DNA from 3 places in the Streptomyces sp. NPDC090025 genome. Region 3 is predicted to be linked to each of the others. Evidence: riboswitches for the same ligand, from Rfam matches in the RefSeq annotation. Region 3 holds a riboswitch; each other region holds the start of a gene.

Region 1 (6,509 bases), on a different contig from region 3:
CCCGAGGGCTGTGCGGGCCACCGTCGGCCCGCGTCGCCTCGACGTTAGGCCCACCAGGGGTCTTTCCGGGAGGAGTTGCGCGGATCGGCACGGGCACCGGGAGGCGCACCGGCGCACACCCCCGGCGGACGCCCCGCCCCACCCCGGCGGCCCCGCCCCACCGGCGAGGCCCTGCCCCGCCCCCGGGGTCTACCCCGCCGCCGCGCCCTCCGCGAGGACGACGACCTCGTCCGCGAGGAACTCCACGTCGACGTCGGCCCCGGCCTCGGGCGCGTCCCGCAGTGCGAACTCCGCGTCGATCGGGGGGCCTTCGGCGGGCCGCAGGGTGACGGCGACCCGGTCGCCGCGGAAGGTCCGGGTGTCGACGTGGCAGCGCAGCCCTTCACCGGGGGTGGCGACGCGGAGTCCGGCGGGCCGGACGAGGAGGCGGTGGTCGCCCTGCGGGGAGCCGTCGGGGACGGGGATCTTGCCCCAGACGGTGTGGGCGGCGGCGCCGGACACGGTCGCGGCGACGATGTTGTCGAAGCCGAGGAAGCGGGCGACGAACGGGGAGGCGGGGTGCCGCCACACGTCGAGCGGGGTGCCGGTCTGGGCGATGCGGCCCTCGTTCATGACGACGACGCGGTCGCCGAGGGCGAACGCCTCGCCCTGGTCGTGGGTGACGGCGAGCACGGTGGTGCCCAACTGTCCGAACAGGGCGCGGAGTTCGACGACGAGACGTTCACGCAGGCCGCGGTCGAGCTGTCCGAGGGGTTCGTCGAGCATGAGGAGCCGGGGCAGGGGGGCGAGGGCGCGGGCGAGCGCGACGCGCTGCTGTTCGCCGCCGGAGAGCGAGGAGACGGCGCGCCGTCCGGCGCCGGGGAGCCCGACGAGGTCGAGGAGTTCGTCGACGCGGGCGGTCTGCTCGGCTCTGCCCGTACCGCGCATCCGGAGGCCGAAGGCGACGTTTCCGGCGACGTCGCGCTGCGGGAACAGCTGGTGGTCCTGGAACATGAGGCCGAGTCCGCGCCGGTGGACGGGGACTCCGGCCTGGTCGGCGCCGTCGAGGAGGACGCGTCCGGCGTCGAGCGGCTGGAGTCCGGCGACGGCCCGCAGCAGGGTGGATTTGCCGCTGCCGCTGGGGCCGAGGACGCACACGGTCTCGTGGTCGGCGACGTCGAGGTCGACGTGGTCGAGGACGGCCCGGTCGCCGAAGCGTACGGTCGCGCCGGTGAGGGTCAGCATCAGAACTCTCCCGAGGTCCGGTCGGAGCGGAGCCGTTCGAGGAGCAGCAGGGACACCGCGCACACCACCATGAGGATCGTGGAAAGGGCCATGGCCTGGCCGTAGTTGAGGTCGCCGGGGCGGCCGAGGAGGCGGGCAACGGCGACGGGGAGGGTCGGGTTGTCGGGGCGGGCGATGAAGACGGTCGCCCCGAACTCGCCGAGGGAGACGGCGAAGGCGAATCCGGCGGCGATGAGCAGGGCGCGGCGGACGAGCGGCAGGTCGACCTCGCGCCAGGCCCGCCAGGGGGAGGCGCCGAGGACGGCGGCGGCCTCGCGGAGCCGGTCGTCGACGGCGCGGAGCACGGGGAGCATGGTGCGGACGACGAAGGGGACGCCGACGAGGGCCTGGGCGAGGGGGACGAGGATCCAGCTGGCGCGCAGGTCGAGGGGTGGTTCGTCGAGGGTGATGAGGAAGCCGAAGCCGACGGTGACGGCGGAGACGCCGAGCGGCAGCATCAGCAGGGCGTCGAAGCCGCGGACGAGCCGCCCGGCCCGCCGGGTGAGCGCGGCGGCGGCGAGGCCGCCGATGACGACGGCGATGGCGGTGGCGGCGAGCGCGTACTGGAGGGAGTTGACGATGGTGTCGGTCATCGGCACGAGGAAGGTGCCGCTGTCGTCGACGTGGGCGAGGGCCCGGTAGTAGTCGAGGCCGTAGCCGTCGGGGGTGGCGAGGGAGCGTTCGACGAGGACGCCGAGCGGGGCGAGCAGCAGCACGCCGATGGTGAGGAGGACGCCGCCGAGCAGGGCCCATTGGCCTGCGCCGCGCGGGCGGTGCTCGGTGCGTTCGGCGGGGACGAGGCGGAGCGCCGTCTCGCGGCGCCGTACGGTCCTGGCGTGGACGGCGAGGATGAGGCCGACGGCGACGAACTGGACGAGGGTGAGGACGGCGGCGGTGGACAGCTGGAGCCGGTCGGCGGTCTGCCGGTAGATCTCGGTCTCCAGGGTGGAGTACGTGGGGCCGCCGAGGATCTGCACGATGCCGAAGGACCCCGCGGTGAACAGGAACACCATGAGTGCGGCGGCGGCGACGGACGGCGCGAGCGCGGGCAGGGTCACGGTGCGCCAGGCGCGCCAGCGGGAGGCGCCGAGGACGCGGGCGGCTTCTTCCTGGCGGGGGTCGAGCTGGGACCAGAGGCCGCCGACGGTGCGGATGACGACGGCGTAGTTGAAGAAGACGTGGGCGAGGAGGATCGCCCAGACGCTGGTGTCGAGCCGGATCCCCCACCACTGGTCGAGGAGTCCGCGCCGGCCGACGAGGGCGAGGAACGCGGTGCCGACCATGACGGTGGGCAGCACGAACGGCACGGTGACGACGGCGCGCAGGATCCGTTTCCCGGGGAAGCGGAAGCGGGCGAAGACGTACGCGCCGGGCAGGGCGACGAGCAGGGTGAGCGCGGTGGAGGCGAGGGCCTGCCACAGCGTGAACCAGAGGACGTCGAGGATGTCCGGCTGGGTGAGGGTGTCGACGACGCGGCCGAGCTGCCAGTGCCCTTCGGGCCTGAGCCCGCGCTCCACGATGGAGACGACGGGCCAGGCGAAGAAGACGGCGAAGAAGGCGACGGGCCCGGCCATGAGGGCGAGCCGCGTCACGCTTCCCCGGCGACGGCCGCGGGGTGCGGCTACTTCAGGACGAGCGAGGTCCACTGCTGGATCCACTGGTCACGGTGGGCGGCGATCTTGTCGGGCGCCACGGTCTCCGGCTTGTCGACGACGACGCCGTGCTTGGTGAACAGCTCGGGGAGGGTGGCGTCGCTGGTGACGGGGTTGACGAACATCTGCAGCGGCATGTCGTCCTGGAACTTCTTGGAGATCAGGAAGTCGATGAGCGCCTTGCCGCCCTCGGGGTTCTTGGCCCCGTTCAGGAGTCCGGCGAACTCGGTCTGCCGGAAGCAGGTGCCGGTGGCGACGCCGGTGGGCGCCTCCTTGGGCTGCGGGTCGGCGTAGAGGACCTCGACGGGCGGGGAGGAGGCATAGGAGACGACGAGCGGCCGGTCACCCTTGGCCTTCTTGCCGCCGGCGGAGCCGGAGAACTCCTGGTTGTAGGCGAGCTCCCAGCTGTCGACGGTCTTCACGCCGTTGTCCTTGAGCTTCTTCCAGTAGTCGGCCCAGCCGTCGTCGCCGTACGTGGCGGCGGTGCCGAGGAGGAAGCCGAGGCCCGGGGAGGACCGCTCGGGGTTCTCGACGACGAGGAGGTCCTTGTACGCGGGCTTGGCGAGGTCGTCGAAGGTCTGCGGCGGCGCCAGCTTCTTGTCGGCGAAGTACTTCTTGTCATAGTTGACGCAGATGTCGCCGGTGTCGACGGGGGTGACCCGGTGCTCCTTGTCGAGCTGGAGCGCGGCGGGGACCCGGTCCAGGCCCTTGGCCTCGTACGGGGTGAAGATGCCGTTGTCGAGGGCGCGGGACAGCAGGGTGTTGTCGACGCCGAAGAAGACGTCGCCCTGGGGGGCGCCCTTGGTCAGGATCTCCTTGTTGACGGCTTCGCCCGCGTCGCCGCTCTTGAGGACCTTGACGGTGTAGCCGGTCTGCTTGGTGAAGTCCGCCAGCACCTCCTTGGAGGCGTTGAAGGAGTCGTGGCTGACGAGGGTGACGGTCTTGGCCGCGGCCCCGGTGGCCTTGGTCCCGCCGGTCTTGCCCTTGTCGCCGTCGCCGCCGCAGGCGGCGAGGGTGGTGACGCCGAGCGCCGCGAGCAGCGCGACGGCGACCGTCTTCTTGGTGTGCACGTGAAGATCCTCCTGGGTGGGACCAGGAAGAGACGCGGCCCTGCCCGCGCCCGGGTGGACCGGACGCGGGCAGGGCGCAACAGCTCGAGTTACGACCGAACTTCCTACCCAGAATGACCTGGGCGAGGTTCAGAGGGTCTGCGGTCTACGGTTACCGCACTCTCAGCGCTGTGGCGCTCCCCTGTCGGAATATGCAGATGTGTTCGAGCCCAGAGTACTAGGCCCGGTCCGCGGCCCCGGATCGGTGGCCCCGGATCCGGGGTCAGCGTTCGGCGGCGGCGAGCTGTCCGCAGGCGCCGTCGATCTCCTGGCCACGGGTGTCGCGGACGGTGACGGGCACCCCGTGGGCGGCGATGGCCTCCACGAACGCCTTCTCGTCCTCGGGCCGCGACGCCGTCCACTTGGAGCCGGGCGTCGGGTTCAGCGGGATCAGGTTGACGTGCACCCGCTTGCCCTTGAGGAGCCGGCCGAGCAGGTCGCCGCGCCACGCCTGGTCGTTGATGTCGCGGATCAGCGCGTACTCGATGGAGATCCGGCGGCCGGACTTCTCGGCGTACTCCCACGCCGCGTCGAGGACCTCGCGGACCTTCCAGCGGGTGTTGACGGGCACCAGGGTGTCGCGCAGCTCGTCGTCGGGGGCGTGCAGCGAGACGGCGAGGCGGCACTTGAAGCCCTCGTCGGCGAACCGCAGCATGGCGGGCACGAGTCCGACGGTGGACACGGTGATCCCGCGCTGCGACAGACCGAGCCCGTCGGGCTCGGGGTCGGTCAGCCGCCGGATGGCGCCGACGACCCGCTTGTAGTTGGCGAGCGGCTCGCCCATCCCCATGAACACGATGTTCGAAAGCCGCGCCGGACCGCCCGGCACCTCACCGTCGCGCAGCGCGCGCATCCCGTCGACGATCTGGTGCACGATCTCGGCGGTCGACAGGTTCCGGTCGAGCCCGGCCTGCCCGGTGGCGCAGAACGGACAGTTCATCCCGCAGCCGGCCTGCGACGAGATGCACATCGTCACCCGGTCCGGGTAGCGCATCAGGACGGACTCCACGAGGGTGCCGTCGTGCAGCCGCCAGAGCGTCTTACGGGTGGTGTCGTCGTCGCACGACACATGCCGTACGACCGACATCAGATCGGGCAGCAGCTCCCCCGCCAGCTTCTCCCGCGACGCGGCGGGAATGTCCGTCCACTCGGCCGGATCGTGCGCGTACCGCGCGAAGTAGTGCGTGGACAGCTGCTTGGCGCGAAACGGCTTCTCGCCGATCGCGGCGACCGCCTCCTTGCGCTCGGCGGGCGAGAGGTCGGCGAGATGCCGCGGGGGCTGCTTGGCTCCCCGCGGAGCGACAAAAGTGAGTTCTCCGGGCTTGGGCATGGTCCTACCAGTGTCGCAGAGATACGGCGAAGGGCTCGCCGCCCTGTGGACGACGAGCCCTCCGTACCGGCTGAACAGCGAAAACAGGCGCGCGGCGGAAGGCCCGGGCAGCCCCGGACGCCTCAGCTGCCCACGAACAGCACCAGCAGCAGCCACACCACCGGCGCCGTCGGCAGCAGCGAGTCCAGCCGGTCCATGATGCCGCCGTGGCCCGGCAGCAGCGTGCCCATGTCCTTGATGCCCAGGTCACGCTTGATCATCGACTCGCCCAGGTCGCCCAGGGTCGCGCTGGCCGCGACCGCGAGGCCCAGGAGCAGGCCCTGCCACCAGGTGCCGTCGTCGATCAGGAACTCCATGCACAGCGCGCCCGCCGCCATCGCGAACGTCACCGCGCCCACCAGACCCTCGCGGGTCTTGCCGGGGCTGATCCTCGGGGCCAGCTTGTGCTTGCCGAAGCGCCAGCCCACCGCGTACGCCCCGGTGTCGCTGACCACCGTGAGCAGCAGGAACGTCAGCACCCGCTGCGGCCCGTCGTCCGCGGTCAGCAGCATCGCCACGAACGTCGCCAGGAACGGCACGTAGAACGCGGCGAACACGCCCGCCGTGACGTCCTTCAGATAGCCCTCGGGCGGCTCCGTCATCCGCCACACGAGGACGGCGAGCGCGGTGAGCGCCATCGCCACCCACGCGCCTTCCGCACCCCGCACATAACCGGCGACGACCATCGCCGCGCCGCCGACGGCCAACGGCACCAGCGGCGCCTTGATGCCCTTGCGTTCCTGCAGGCGCGACGTCAGCTCCCACAGGCCGACGACCACGGCGACCGCCACGACACCGACGAACGCCGGCTTCCAGATGAACAGCGACGCGATGATCACCGCGCCGAGCCCCAGGCCGACCCCTATCGCCGCGCCCAGGTCACGGCCGGCACTCTTCTTCTGCCGCGGCTGCTGCCGGGGCGAGGGAGCGGGCGCGGGCTGGGAGGGGCTGGACATGGGCTCCTGCGGAGGCTCGTACGGCTGCTGATGCTCGTGCGGCGGATGCTCGGGCGGCATCTCGGGATGCCCCTGCGGCATCTCGTCACGGAACAGGGGACCGCTCGGCAGAGCGGCCCCCCGGTCGTGATCGTCCTGGTTGTCGCCGGCGGGAACGTCG
Region 2 (6,509 bases), on a different contig from region 3:
CCGACACCCCCGCGGCCCCCGCCGTCGAGGAGTGGGCGGACTTCCGGGAGACCGGCCACGCGCACGCGATCGGCCAGTGTCTGCTGAGTCAACTGGATCTGAAGAGTCGTCAAGACCACCTCGACCGCCATCCGGTGGAAGCCATCACGCCGTATACGGTGCGTAACCGGCGGTCCCTTTTAGACCGTTTGGGTGCTATGGGGCGAATGGAGCCCCTGGTGGAGCGCCAGGAATATGCGCTCGGCACAGTCTGTGCCGCCATCCCCATCACGGCGGGCAGTACGGCCGCCGCGATGGCGATTTCCCTCCCCCTTCACCAGGAAGAACGGTTGCTGCCCGCTATCGAGCGGCTACAGAACGAGATCGGAAAGCTCTTCAGCTCCCTCGCGTTCTCTATCAGTATCTGAAAAATCACTCCTTGTGATCTGCTAGCGCTTACAGCACGATTGCGTCAAGAGGGCCATGGGGGATCATTCCTGGCCGTTTCGACCACAGCTTTCAGCAGCGTGTTTACACAACTGCTTCATCTACTGCGGGGTGCATGATGCGAGAGACGGTTCAGGCCGAGGTCCTGATGAGCTTCCTCGTCTCGGAGGAGCTCTCCTTCAGGATCCCGGTGGAACTGCGATACGAGACCCGTGATCCCTATGCGGTGCGGATGACGTTCCACCTGCCCGGAGACGCGCCGGTGACCTGGGCGTTCGGCCGCGAGCTGCTGCTCGACGGGATCAACGGGCCGAGCGGGGACGGCGATGTGCACATCGCGCCGACCGATCCCGAGGGCCTCTCCGACGTGATGATCCGGCTCCAGGTCGGTGCCGACCGCGCGCTGTTCCGGGCGAGCGCGCCGCCGCTGGTCGCGTTCCTCGATCGCACGGACAAGCTCGTACCGCTGGGCCAGGAACGGACGTTGGGCGACTTCGAGGACAACCTCGAGGCTGCGCTCGGCCGGATCCTGGCCGAGGAGAACGCGGGCTGAGGAGCACGCGGATCGAGGAGCACGAGGGTTGAGGAGAACGCCGGCTGAGAGCGCCGGACCGGCCGGTCGTACGAACCGGCCGGCCGGACGGCTCACTTGGCGCGGCGTCGCCGCCCGCCCCGGCTCCGACCGGTCGTTCCGGCCGGGGCCGACGGTCCGCCGGCCGGCCGGTCCGCCGACACCACCAGGGCCGCCAGAGCGGTGGTGACCGGCACGGAGGCGACGAGTCCGATCGACCCGACCAGGGTCCGCACGATCTCCTCCGCCACCAGCTCGCTGTTGGCCACCGTCCCCACGCTGCTCTGCGCGATCGAGAACAGCAGCAGCAGGGGCAGCGCCGCACCGGCGTAGGCGAGCACCAGGGTGTTGACCACCGAGGCGATGTGGTCGCGGCCGATCCGGATCCCGGCCCGGTACAGCGCGCGCGGCCCCATCTTCGGGTCGGCCTGGTGGAGTTCCCAGACCGCCGAGGTCTGGGTGACCGTCACGTCGTCGAGGACGCCGAGCGAACCGATGATGACCCCGGCGAGCAGCAGGCCCGACATGTCGATGTTCGGGTAGAGACCGTGGATCAGGCCGGTGTTGTCGTCGGTGTTGCCGCTCAGCGAGGCCCAGCCGATGAACAGCGAGCCGAGCAGCCCGATCAGCAGCAGCGACACCAGGGTGCCGAGCACCGCCACCGAGGTGCGGGCGGACAGTCCGTGGCACATGTAGAGCGCGGCCAGCATGATCGCGCTGGCCCCGACGATGGCCACCACCAGCGGATTCGAGCCCTGCAGGATCGCGGGCAGGATGAACAGGGTCAGCACCAGGAAGCTCACCGCGAGCGCGATCAGCGCCATGAGCCCGCGCATCCGGCCCACCAGGATCACGGCCAGCGCGAAGATCCCCGCGAGCAGCGCGATCGGCACCTTCCGGTTCACATCGGTGACCGAGTACTGCAGGTCGCGCGGCGCGTCGGGGGCGTACGCGACCACCACGCCCTGGCCCTCGTGGAGTTGCCGGGGCGCGTCCGGCTGCACGATCTCGGTGAACCGACGGCCCTTCTCCGGACCGGTGGTGACCTCGACCGTCGCCTTCTCGCACTGCCCCTGCTGGGCGTTGACCGCCTCGCGCCCCTCCGGCGTGGAGGTGTCGCCGGTCGGCGGCACCTGCGCGGCGTTCACGTCCTTGCAGTCCACGTGCGCGACGGCGACGACCTTCCCCTGCTCGGTCTGCCGGTCGAAGCCGACCCCGGTGCGCTGATGGGCCGGGGTGCCGCCGGGCCACAGCACCACGAGGCCGACGACCACGGCGGTCGCGAAGGGGATCAGGACGGCGGCGATGACCTTGCGCAGATGGCGTGAGACGGGCGCGGCGGGGCCGTGGCTGTGCGCGTGCGCGTGCCCATGGCCTTCGGGCCCGCCGCCGTGGCCCCCGTGTCCGGTGCCGCTCCCGCCCCCCTGTCCGCCGCCCCGCCCGGCGCCGGGTCCGGCACTCCGGGCTGCGTCGTGCTCGTCGTCGTGCCCGTGCGGTTCGGGGGTCTGCTGCGTCGAAGTCACCGACCGATCATCGCAAGAACAGCGGGGGCCCACTGTTCAGCACGCCCGGGATGACGCTAGCGTGGTGGCACCTTTGCACACGCGGGAGCTCGGAGCACCGGGCTGAGAGGGCGCTGATCACCGTACGGGCGTACACGACGTCGTACGTACGGGAGGAGGCTGCGCCGACCGCCGAACCTGTTACCGGGTAATGCCGGCGTAGGGAGATCGGTCTCATGACCATTCAGGATGCACGCACGCCTGCCTCCGACCAGACGGACGACCAGACGGACGTCCGGACGGTCGTCCGGACGGACGACGAGACGACCGGCTCGGGCGAGCGCACGCCGGGCTGGCACAAGGGGTACGTCGAGGGTTCCCGCCCCGACCTCCGGGTGCCGGTCCGCCAGGTGCACCTCACCAACGGGAAGGACGTGACCCTTTACGACACGTCCGGCCCGTACACCGACCCGACCGTGGACACCGACGTACGGCGCGGCCTGGCGCCGCTGCGCGAGAACTGGATCATCGCGCGCGGCGACACCGAGGAGTACCCGGGCCGGCCGGTCCGGCCCGAGGACGACGGCATCAAGCACACCTCGCCGCGCGGCGGCGGGCTCAAGAACCTCGACGCGGTCTTCCCCGGCCGCCCCCGGCTGCCCCGCCGCGGGCGCGACGGGCAGGCGGTGACCCAGCTCGCGTACGCCCGCAGGGGCGAGATCACGCCCGAGATGGAGTTCGTGGCGATCCGCGAGAACGTCACGCCCGAGGTCGTCCGGGAGGAGATCGCGGCGGGCCGCGCGGTGCTGCCAGCCAACGTCAACCACCCGGAGATCGAGCCGATGATCATCGGCAAGCGGTTCCTGGTGAAGGTCAACGCCAACATCGGCAACTCGGCCGTCACCTCCTCCATCGAGGAGGAGGTGGAGAAGATGACCTGGGCGACCAAGTGGGGCGCCGACACGGTCATGGACCTGTCCACCGGCCGCAACATCCACACCACCCGCGAGTGGGTGCTGCGCAACTCCCCCGTGCCGATCGGCACCGTGCCGCTCTACCAGGCCCTGGAGAAGGTCGACGGCAAGGCCGAGGAGCTGACCTGGGAGATCTACAAGGACACGGTCATCGAGCAGGCCGAGCAGGGCGTCGACTACATGACCGTCCACGCGGGCGTGCTGCTGCCGTACGTGCCGCTGACCGCGCGCCGCAAGACCGGCATCGTCTCGCGCGGCGGCTCGATCATGGCGGCCTGGTGTCTCGCGCACCACCGGGAGAACTTCCTCTACACGAACTTCGAGGAGCTCTGCGAGATCCTCGCCGCGTACGACGTCACCTACTCGCTCGGCGACGGTCTGCGGCCCGGCTCGATCGCCGACGCCAACGACGCGGCGCAGTTCGCGGAGCTGAAGACGCTCGGCGAGCTCAACACGATCGCCAAGCGCCACAACGTGCAGACGATGATCGAGGGCCCGGGCCATGTCCCGATGCACAAGATCAAGGAGAACATCGACCTCCAGCAGGAGATCTGCGAGGAGGCGCCGTTCTACACGCTCGGCCCGCTGACCACGGACGTCGCTCCGGCGTACGACCACATCACGTCGGGCATCGGCGCGGCGATGATCGCCTGGTGGGGCACCGCGATGCTCTGCTACGTCACGCCCAAGGAGCACCTGGGCCTGCCCAACCGCGACGACGTGAAGACCGGCGTCATCACCTACAAGATCGCGGCGCACGCGGCGGACCTGGCCAAGGGCCACCCGGGCGCGCAGGAGTGGGACGACGCGCTGTCCGACGCGCGCTTCGAGTTCCGCTGGGAGGACCAGTTCAACCTGGCACTCGACCCGGTCACGGCCCGGGAGTTCCACGACGAGACGCTGCCGGCGGAGCCCGCGAAGACGGCGCACTTCTGCTCGATGTGCGGGCCGAAGTTCTGCTCGATGAAGATCTCCCAGGACATCCGCAGGGAGCACGGCGGGGATCTGAAGGCGGACGAGATCGAGGCCGGGATGGCGGAGAAGTCGGCCGAGTTCGCGGCGGCGGGGAACCGGGTGTACCTGCCGATGGCGGACTGACGCCGAGTCCTTCGGGTGCGCTGTTCCGGGCCGGTCCCGGCCGGTCCGGGACGCGGAGGGGACGTTCCGGACCGGCCCGCGTCCCCGTTCCCCGGCACCGCTCCCGGCCGCGGGTCCGGCCGCGGGTCCGGGCTACTGCTCCGGGGTCGGGTAGCCCGTCTTCGGGATGCGGTGGTCCGGGGGTGTGAGGCGGTGCGGGCCCGGGGTGGGGGGCGTGGCCGTGAGGGCGTCGCTGAGGAACGGGACGATGCCCCGGTCGACCAGGGCGCGGTGCCAGGCAGCGCGGGCCCGGGCGAGTTCGTCGTCGGGGCCCGGCGCCGGCACCTCGGTGGCGCTGTTGCGCCGGGCGGTGATCAGGAGTCCGGCACCCGCGCAGAGCAGGCCCGCGGCGGTCAGGGTGCCGAACACCAGGCCCGCGGTGAGCAGGGTGTCGGCGAAGGCCGGGGCCGGGTCCAGCATCTTCAGGACGGCGCCGACCAGGAGCAGGACGACCGACGACGTGCCCGCGAGCAGCGGGGCGAGGACGGTCAGGACGGCGACCAGACCGGCCCCGGCGATGCCGCCGATGACCTCGCCCGCCTCGGCGGGGGCACTGGTCGCGGTGGCCCGCACCTGCTCCCGCACCTTCACGAAATGGTCGTACTCGGGCGCGGCCGCGGTGGTGATGAGGGTGGTCGCGTTCAGCGCCATGGCGCGCAGTTGCGCGGTGGAGAGCCGGGTCCCGGCCTCGGCGAGGCCGGGATGCGCGGGTGCGTCGCGCAGTGCGTCGTCGACGACCCGCTCGAACTCGGCGCGGTCCTCGGTCAGCAGGTGCGGAGCCACGTTCATGTGCATCCCCCGATGCTCCGTAGGGCCGGAACCGGCCGTCGCGGACGACGGGTTCGGGCGGAAACGGAGGAGAGCCTGCTACGGATGAGCCGATGGTAGGGCGGGTACGGCACGCGGTGACAGGGTGTTCCCGGAAATCGACTTCCCCGGATGCGTAGGGTTATGCGTCAGGCGGGCAGCGGGAGTTGGACCACCAGGAGCTTTCCGGCCATGGTCACGCCACCGTCCATGGCGATCGCGAGGCCGTCCGCGTACACGTGCGGACCGTCGACCACCGGGCGGTTGTCCCCCTCGCCGTCCTCCGAGCCGACCTGGCCGGTGAGGTACGGGATGGGGCTGTGCCCGTGCACGACCCGGCTGCCGCCGTAGGTGTCGAGCAGCTCCCGCACGGCCTGCGGCCCGGCCGCCTCGTCACGGAACGCGAAGCGCTTGGTGAACTTCCGGAACAGGTCCCAGACCTCGTCCGCGTCGTTACGGGTCAGCGCCGCGTGCACGTTGTCGTTGACGTCCTCGATGGTCTCGCCGTATTCGAGGTACGCGGTGGTGTCCGAATGCAGCAGGAGGTGACCGTCCTCCGCCACGACCGCGTCGAGCCGGGACATCCACTGCAGATGGACGTCCTGGAGCCGGTCCATGTCGTGCTTCTGGCCGCCGTTGAGCAGCCAGGCCGCCTGGAAGGTGGCGGTGCCGGCGCCGGAGTTGACCGGGGTGTCGCCGAACCGCTTGGCGCCGATCAGGAGCAGTTCGTGATTGCCCATCAGGGCCTTGCAGTAGCCGCCCGCGGCGGCGGCCTCGGCGGAGAGCCGCATCACGAGGTCGATCACCCCGATGCCGTCCGGGCCGCGGTCGGTGAAGTCGCCGAGGAACCACAGGCGCGCGTTGCCCGCGGCCCAGCCGCCGTTGTCGTCGATGAGGCCCTGCGCGCGCAGCGCCTGGACCAGCTCGTCGAGGTAGCCGTGGACGTCGCCGACGACGAACAGCGGGCCGGGGCCCTCGCCGCCGCCGACGGGGGCGGGCTGCTCGGCGGGGGCCACCGGCACCTGGACGGTGTCGCCGCGGTTGATGACGGGCAGGTCGCGCTCGGTCGGCGTGTAGCCGTCCGGTCCCTCG
Region 3 (6,509 bases):
CTCCGCGGTGGCCTCGGTGTGCGAGCCGAAGTTGATCAGGTACGGGGCGTGCACCCAGGCCGACAGGCCCGCGTCGGCGCAGCCCGCCCGGAACAGCTCGTCCTGCTCGGGGTTGCCGGCCGGGGTCGCCCAGCCGCGCGGATTGGCCACGAAGACCTGCACCGCCTCGGCGCCGAGCTCCCGGGCGTACCCGAGTCCGACGGTGGCGAGACCGCCGGCCACGGGGACGTGACCGCCGACGGGGTTGCGCATATGAGCCCTACAGTCCCTTGATCGTGATGGTCACGGTGGAGCCCTCGGCGGCCGTCGCGCCGCCGTCCACCGACTGTCCGGAGACGGTGTCGCCGAGGAACGGGAAGGTCTTCTCGACCTTCACCTCGAAGCCCGCCGACTCCAGCTCGTCCTTCGCCTCGTCCGTCTTCTTGCCGACGACGTCCGGGACCTCGACCATGCGCGGCCCCTTCGACACCGTCAGGGTGACCGTGTCGCCCTTCGCGGCGCGGCTGCCCTCGGCGAGCGACTGGGCGGCGACCGCGTCGGCGTCCTCCGGCGAGTGGATCCGCTCCGGCGCGACCGTCACCTTCAGACCGGCGTCCTGGAGCTCGGCCGTCGCCTCCGCCACCGACTGGCCCCGGACGTCCGGCACCTCGATCGGCTCGCCCTTGCTGACGGTGAGCGCCACCGCCGAGTCGGGGGCGCGCTCGGTGCCCGGCTCCGGGTCGGAGCGGACCACCTCGCCCTGGGCGACCGTGGTGTCGAACGCGTAGGTGATCACCCCGGGGGCGAGTCCCTCGTCCGTCAGGGTCTTCTTCGCCTCGGCGAGCGGCACCCCCTTGAGGTTCGGCACCTTCACGATCTCCGGGCCCCGGGACAGCGTGAGGGTCACCGCGCTGTTGCCGCGGATCCGCTCGCCGGGCCCCGGGTCGACGGCCATCACAGTGCCGCGCTCGTACACGTCGCTGAACGCGCGCTCGGTGGTGCCCACGTCGATCCCGGCGTCGGCGAGCCGCTTGGTGGCCTGCTCCTCGGTCTGGCCGAGGACCGCCGGGACCCGGGTGAACTGGCCGGAATTGATGTACCAGACGCCGGTGCCCACGCCGAGCGCGAGCAGCACGGCGACGACGATCAGGAGCGGGCCGCGCGACAGCGGGAAGCGGCCGGTGCGCCGGGCCGCCCTCCCGGGGCCGCCCGGCGGGGCCGGTTCGGGCGCCGGGAGCAGGCTGGTGTGCTCCACCGGCAGCGGCTGGACCCGCGGGATCACCGAGGTCCGGTCCTCCGCCCCGGCCCCGGCACCCGTCGTGGCCGCGGGCTCGTCGTGGGCGAGCGCCCGCGGTGGTACGGCGTCGAGCTGGGCGTCGTCGAGGGCCGCGCGGGCCGCCCGGGTCCGCGCCAGCAGCGCGACGGCGTCGTACGGCCGGACGTCGGGGTTGCGGGCCGTGGCGCTCGCCACCAGCTCGTCGAGGTCCAGGGCGAGCCCGGGGAAGGCGGCGGACGGCGCCGGTACGTCGGTGTTGAGGTGCTGGTAGAGCACCTGGGCGGGGGTGTCGCCGGAGTGCGATTTGGCGCCGGTCAGCATCTCGTACAGGACCACCCCGCACGCGTACACATCGGCGCGGGTGTCGGCGGTGCCGTGCTCGATCTGCTCCGGCGCCAGGTAGGAGACGGTGCCGAGCACCGCGCCGGTCGTGTCGGTGGCCGAGCCGACCGCCCTGACCAGGCCGAAGTCGGCGACCTTCACCCGGCCGTCGTCCCCTATCAGGACGTTCTCCGGCTTCATGTCGCGGTGCACGAACCCGGCCCGGTGGGCCGCGCCGAGCGCCGCGAGCACCGGCTCCAGGATGTCGAGCGCGGCCCGGGGCCGCAGCGCGCCCCGCTCGCGCAGCACGTCGCGCAGGGTGCACCCGGCGACGTACTCCATCGCCAGGTACACGTACGCGCCCTCGGCGCCCTGGTCGAAGACGCCGACCACATTGGGGTGGGCGAGCCGGGCGACGGACTTCGCCTCGCGCATGAACCGCTCCACGAAGGCCGCGTCCGTGGCGAGGTCCGGGTGCATCACCTTGAGCGCGAGCACCCGGTCGAGCCGGGTGTCCACGGCCCGGTAGACCGTGGCCATCCCGCCGACGGCGATGCGCGCGTCGACGCGGTAGCGGCCGTCGAGCAGCCGCCCGACGAGGGGGTCCTGAAGGGTCGTGTCCACGGCGACGAGTCTACGAGCCGTGGCACGGCCTCCTTTCCCGTCGCCGGGGACTGCAGCGCGGTTGTGACCGACGCCGCTCCGGGGGAGCCCGGCACCCTTGGGGCGGGGTCAGAACGCCGGGCGCTCCGGGTCGAGCCGGGCCAGGCCCTCGGCCGGGGACGACGCCTCGGCGAAGTGGCGGCGCGGGATCCGGCCGGCCCGGTGGGCGAGCCTGCCCGCCTCGACCGCGTGCCGCATCGCCTCGGCCATCAGGACCGGCTCCTGCGCCCGGGTCACCGCGGACGCCAGCATCACCGCCGCGCAGCCCAACTCCATCGCGAGGGCCGCGTCCGACGCGGTCCCGGCGCCCGCGTCCAGGATCACCGGGACCCCGGCCCGCTCGGTGATCAGCTGGAAGTTGTGCGGGTTGCGGATGCCGAGCCCGGAGCCGATGGGGGAGCCGAGCGGCATGATCGCCGCGCAGCCGACGTCCTCCAGCTTCCGGGCGAGCACCGGGTCGTCGTTGGTGTACGGCAGCACCACGAAGCCGTCGTCGACCAGGGTCTCGGCCGCGTCGAGCAGCTCCACGCCGTCCGGCAGCAGGGTCCGCTCGTCCGCGATGACCTCCAGCTTGATCCAGTCGGTGCCGAGTGCCTCACGGGCGAGCCGGGCGGTGAGCACCGCCTCGCCCGCGGTGAAGCAGCCCGCGGTGTTGGGCAGCACCTGGATGCCGAGCCGGGTGAGCACGGACAGCACCGAGCCCCGCACCCCGGGGTCCAGGCGCCGCATGGCGACGGTGGTCAGCTCGGTGCCGCTGGCGACCAGGGCGCGTTCCAGGGTGTCGAGGCTCGGGGCACCGCCGGTGCCCATGATCAGCCGGGACGAGAACTCCCGGCCGCCGAGCGTGAACAGGTCGTCGGACATCGCGGTCAGCCTCCCTGCACGGCGGTCAGGACCTCGACCCGGTCGCCGTCGCCGAGCCGGGTGGTGGCCCAGCGGCCGCGCGGGACGACCGTCTCGTTGACGGCGGCGGCGACCCCGGAGGGCGCGGCGGTGAGGGTGGCGACGAGGGCGTCGAGCAGGACCGGGCCGGTCAGGACCCGGGCCTCGCCGTTCACGGACACGGTCACGGAGTCGGTCACGGAGGCGTTCGAGGAGTCGTTCACGGGCGTGGTCACGCGTGCTCCAGGTGTGCGGTGGGGTGGGTGGTGGCGGCCGCGGTCACGGGCTTGGGCGGCGCGGTGGCGAAGCGGCGGGCGGTGAAGGGGCGGGCCTCGTCCGGCAGCGCCCCGGTGGTCAGCGCCTCGGCCATCACGTCGCCGGTGACCGGGGTGAGCAGCACCCCGTTGCGGTAGTGGCCGGTGGCGAGCTGGAGCCCCGGCAGCGCGGTCGGGCCGAGCAGCGGCGCGTTGTCGGGCGAGCCGGGACGCAGCCCGGCCCGGGTCTCGGTGAGCGGCAGCTCGGTGATGCCCGGCACCAGCTCATGGGCGTCGCGCAGCAGCTCGTACACCCCGCCCGCGGTCACCGTGGTGTCCCAGCCGAGCTCCTCGCTGGTGGCGCCGACGACCAGTTCGCCGTCGGCGCGCGGCACCAGGTAGACCTGGCTGCCACGGACCACCGCGCGCACCGTGCGGGACAGGAACGGCGCGTACGCGGGCGGCACCCGCAGCCGCAGGACCTGGCCCTTCACCGGGCGGACCGGCGGCAGCACCTCGGGCGGCACGCCGTCGAGCCGCCCGCTGAGACTGCCCGCGGCCAGCACCACCTGGGCGGCGGTGAGCACGGTGCCGTCGCCGAGGACCGCGCCGGTGGCCCGGTCCCGTACCACCGTGAGGCGGGCGGCGAGGGCGCGGTGGAACACCACCCCGGCCCGCTCGCAGGCGGTGACCAGCGCGTCGGCGAGCCGCCGCGGGTCGACCTGGTGGTCGCCGTCGACCCGCAGCCCGCCCCGGACGCCCGGGGCCAGCATCGGCTCCAGACGGCGGCAGTCCCGGCCGCCCAGCCATTCCGAGGTCAGCCCGCAGCGGGTCTGCAGGGCGTGCAGCTCGCGCAGATGGGCCCGGTCGTCGGCGTCGAGCGCCACCGCGAGGGTGCCGCAGGCGCGGTAGCCGACGTCCTGGCCGGTGGCCGCCGTCAGCTCCGCGACGAAGTCGGGATAGCGGCGGGCGGAGGCGAGGTTGAGCCCGAGCAGGGTCTCCTCGCCGTAGTGGAGTTCGGTGACGGCGGCGAGCATGCCCGCCGCCACCCGGGCGGCGCCGCCGCCCGGCGCCGGATCGGCGAGCGCGACCCGCAGCCCGCGCTGCGCCGCCCGCCAGGCGGTCACCAGACCGATGATGCCGCCCCCGATGACGAGGACGTCGGCCGTGTGCGGCCCACCGCTGGGGTGGGATGAGTCGGAGGTACGCGACATGGGCGTCCAGCCCCTCCCTTCGCCGGCATGACCCGGATCAGGTTCGTACGGTCGGAGGCCGGCCAGCCTCCCTCTCAGCCCGGTGCGTCCGGGCTCCCGCGAGTGCTCTACGGCCGCCAGACTAGCCCGTGCCCCCGCGCCGGTCACAGGGCGCACCCCCTGCCCCGGTCCCGTCCTGGGCCTGTCCCGGCCCCGCCCCGATATTCCTGACGGATCGTCAGATGCGTAAGGTGGACGGGTGAACGAGCAGACGAGGGCAGAGGAAGCGGCCGGAGCGCGGGCCGAGGACGCGAGCGGACCGAGCGGTCCCGCCGGACCCGGGGTGGTGATCGTCGGCGCCGGAATGGCCGGCGTCCAGACCGCCGTCGCCCTGCGCGACCAGGGCTTCACCGGGCCCGTCACCCTCATCGGCGCCGAACCCCACCAGCCCTACGACCGGCCGCCGCTCTCCAAGGCGATCCTCCTCGGCAAGGCCGAGGACTCCGCCTTCGACGTCGACTTCGCCGCCCTCGGCATCGAACTGCGGCTCGGCGTCGAGGTCACCGGACTGCGCGCCGCCGACCACCAGATCGACACCGAGGCCGGACCCGTCCCGTACGACACCCTCGTCGTCGCCACCGGCGCCCACCCGGTCACCCTGCCCGGCGCCGACGGCGTCCCCGGCACCCACCTGCTGCGCACCCTGGACGACGCCGTCCGGCTCGCCCCGGTCCTGGAGAGCGGGCACGCCGTCGTGGTGGTCGGCGCGGGCTGGATCGGCGCCGAGTTCGCCACCGCCGCCCGCGCCGCGGGCTGCGCCGTCACCGTCGTCGAGGCCGCCGACCGGCCGCTCGCCGGGGCGTTGCCCGCCGAGGTCACCGCACCGATGGCCGCCTGGTACGCCGAGAGCGGCGCCGAACTCCGGCTGCACGCGCGCGTGGAGCGCGTCGAGCCGGGACGGGTCGTCGTCAGCGACGCCGCCGACCCCGCCGCCGCCACCGAGGAACTGCCAGCCGACGCCGTCGTCGTCGGCATCGGCGCCCGCCCCGCCACCGGCTGGCTCGCGGACTCCGGCGCCGCCCTCGACCCGAGCGGCGCCCTCACCGCCGACGACCGGCTGCGCACCTCGCTGCCCGACGTGTACGCGGTCGGCGACTGCGCCTCCTTCCCCTCCGCCCGCTACGGCACCCGGCTGCTCGTGCACCACTGGGACAACGCCCTCCAGGGCCCCCGCACGGTCGCCGCCGACATCCTGGGCGCGGCCCACCAGCCGTACGACCCGGTGCCCTACTTCTGGTCCGAGCAGTTCGGCCGCTTCGTCCAGTACGCCGGACACCACGCCGCCGCCGACACCCTGCTGTGGCGCGGCGACCCGGCCGAACCGTCCTGGTCCGTGCTGTGGCTGCGCGCGGACGTGCCGGTCGCCCTGCTGGCCGTCGGCCGCCCGCGCGACCTCGCCCAGGGCCGCAGGCTCATCGAGCAGCGCACCCCGGTCGACCCGGCCAGGGCCGCGGACCCCTCCGTACCCCTGAAGGCAGCAGTCCGGTAGGGCCCGACTACCGGCTGTCAGTCCGGGATGGCACGCTTGTCCTGTGACCGAGATTGACGCAAAGACCGATGCACTCGTCCCCGCCTGGCTCTTCCTCCCCGACATCGCCGAAATGATGGACGTGGAGGTGACGCGCGTGCGGCAGCTGGTCAAGGAGGGCCAGCTCATCGCCGTCCGACGCGGCGAGCGGAGCGTGCTCCAGGTGCCGGCCGCCTTCATCCAGAGCGGCAAGGTGGTCAAGGGCCTCGTCGGCACCCTGACCCTGCTGCGGGACGACGGCTTCAGCGACGAAGAGATGCTGGAGTGGCTGTTCACTCCGGACCCGACCCTGCCCGGCACCCCCGTGCAGGCCCTCGGCGAGAATCGCGGCACGGAGGTGAAGCGCCGCGCCC

The links. Region 3 has a riboswitch for thiamine pyrophosphate ahead of thiO (glycine oxidase ThiO). Riboswitches for the same ligand answer to the same signal wherever they lie in the genome.
Region 1: it holds a riboswitch for thiamine pyrophosphate, as region 3 does, so the genes downstream of both, ACIPXM_RS30355 (thiamine ABC transporter substrate binding subunit) here and thiO (glycine oxidase ThiO) in region 3, are expected to answer to the same signal.
Region 2: it holds a riboswitch for thiamine pyrophosphate, as region 3 does, so the genes downstream of both, thiC (phosphomethylpyrimidine synthase ThiC) here and thiO (glycine oxidase ThiO) in region 3, are expected to answer to the same signal.

Annotation. Positions count from the first base shown of each region.
Region 1 covers NZ_JBIVFL010000017.1:67,225-73,733, reverse strand. Annotated here, with positions in the region: gene ACIPXM_RS30365 (ABC transporter ATP-binding protein) at 190-1,224, opposite strand; gene ACIPXM_RS30360 (ABC transporter permease) at 1,224-2,837, opposite strand; gene ACIPXM_RS30355 (thiamine ABC transporter substrate binding subunit) at 2,885-3,985, opposite strand; TPP riboswitch at 4,069-4,178, opposite strand; gene rlmN (23S rRNA (adenine(2503)-C(2))-methyltransferase RlmN) at 4,248-5,354, opposite strand; gene ACIPXM_RS30345 (phosphatidate cytidylyltransferase) at 5,477-6,509, opposite strand, start outside.
Region 2 covers NZ_JBIVFL010000013.1:93,625-100,133, reverse strand. Annotated here, with positions in the region: gene ACIPXM_RS26560 (IclR family transcriptional regulator) at 1-407, shown strand, start outside; gene ACIPXM_RS26555 (SsgA family sporulation/cell division regulator) at 545-979, shown strand; gene ACIPXM_RS26550 (YibE/F family protein) at 1,072-2,520, opposite strand; TPP riboswitch at 2,592-2,742, shown strand; gene thiC (phosphomethylpyrimidine synthase ThiC) at 2,736-4,571, shown strand; gene ACIPXM_RS26540 (hypothetical protein) at 4,704-5,405, opposite strand; gene ACIPXM_RS26535 (metallophosphoesterase) at 5,567-6,509, opposite strand, start outside.
Region 3 covers NZ_JBIVFL010000003.1:288,944-295,452, reverse strand. Annotated here, with positions in the region: gene ACIPXM_RS10690 (deoxyribonuclease IV) at 1-252, opposite strand, end outside; gene pknB (Stk1 family PASTA domain-containing Ser/Thr kinase) at 260-2,200, opposite strand; gene ACIPXM_RS10680 (thiazole synthase) at 2,309-3,103, opposite strand; gene thiS (sulfur carrier protein ThiS) at 3,109-3,357, opposite strand; gene thiO (glycine oxidase ThiO) at 3,354-4,589, opposite strand; TPP riboswitch at 4,587-4,699, opposite strand; gene ACIPXM_RS10665 (NAD(P)/FAD-dependent oxidoreductase) at 4,912-6,117, shown strand; gene ACIPXM_RS10660 (Rv2175c family DNA-binding protein) at 6,161-6,509, shown strand, end outside.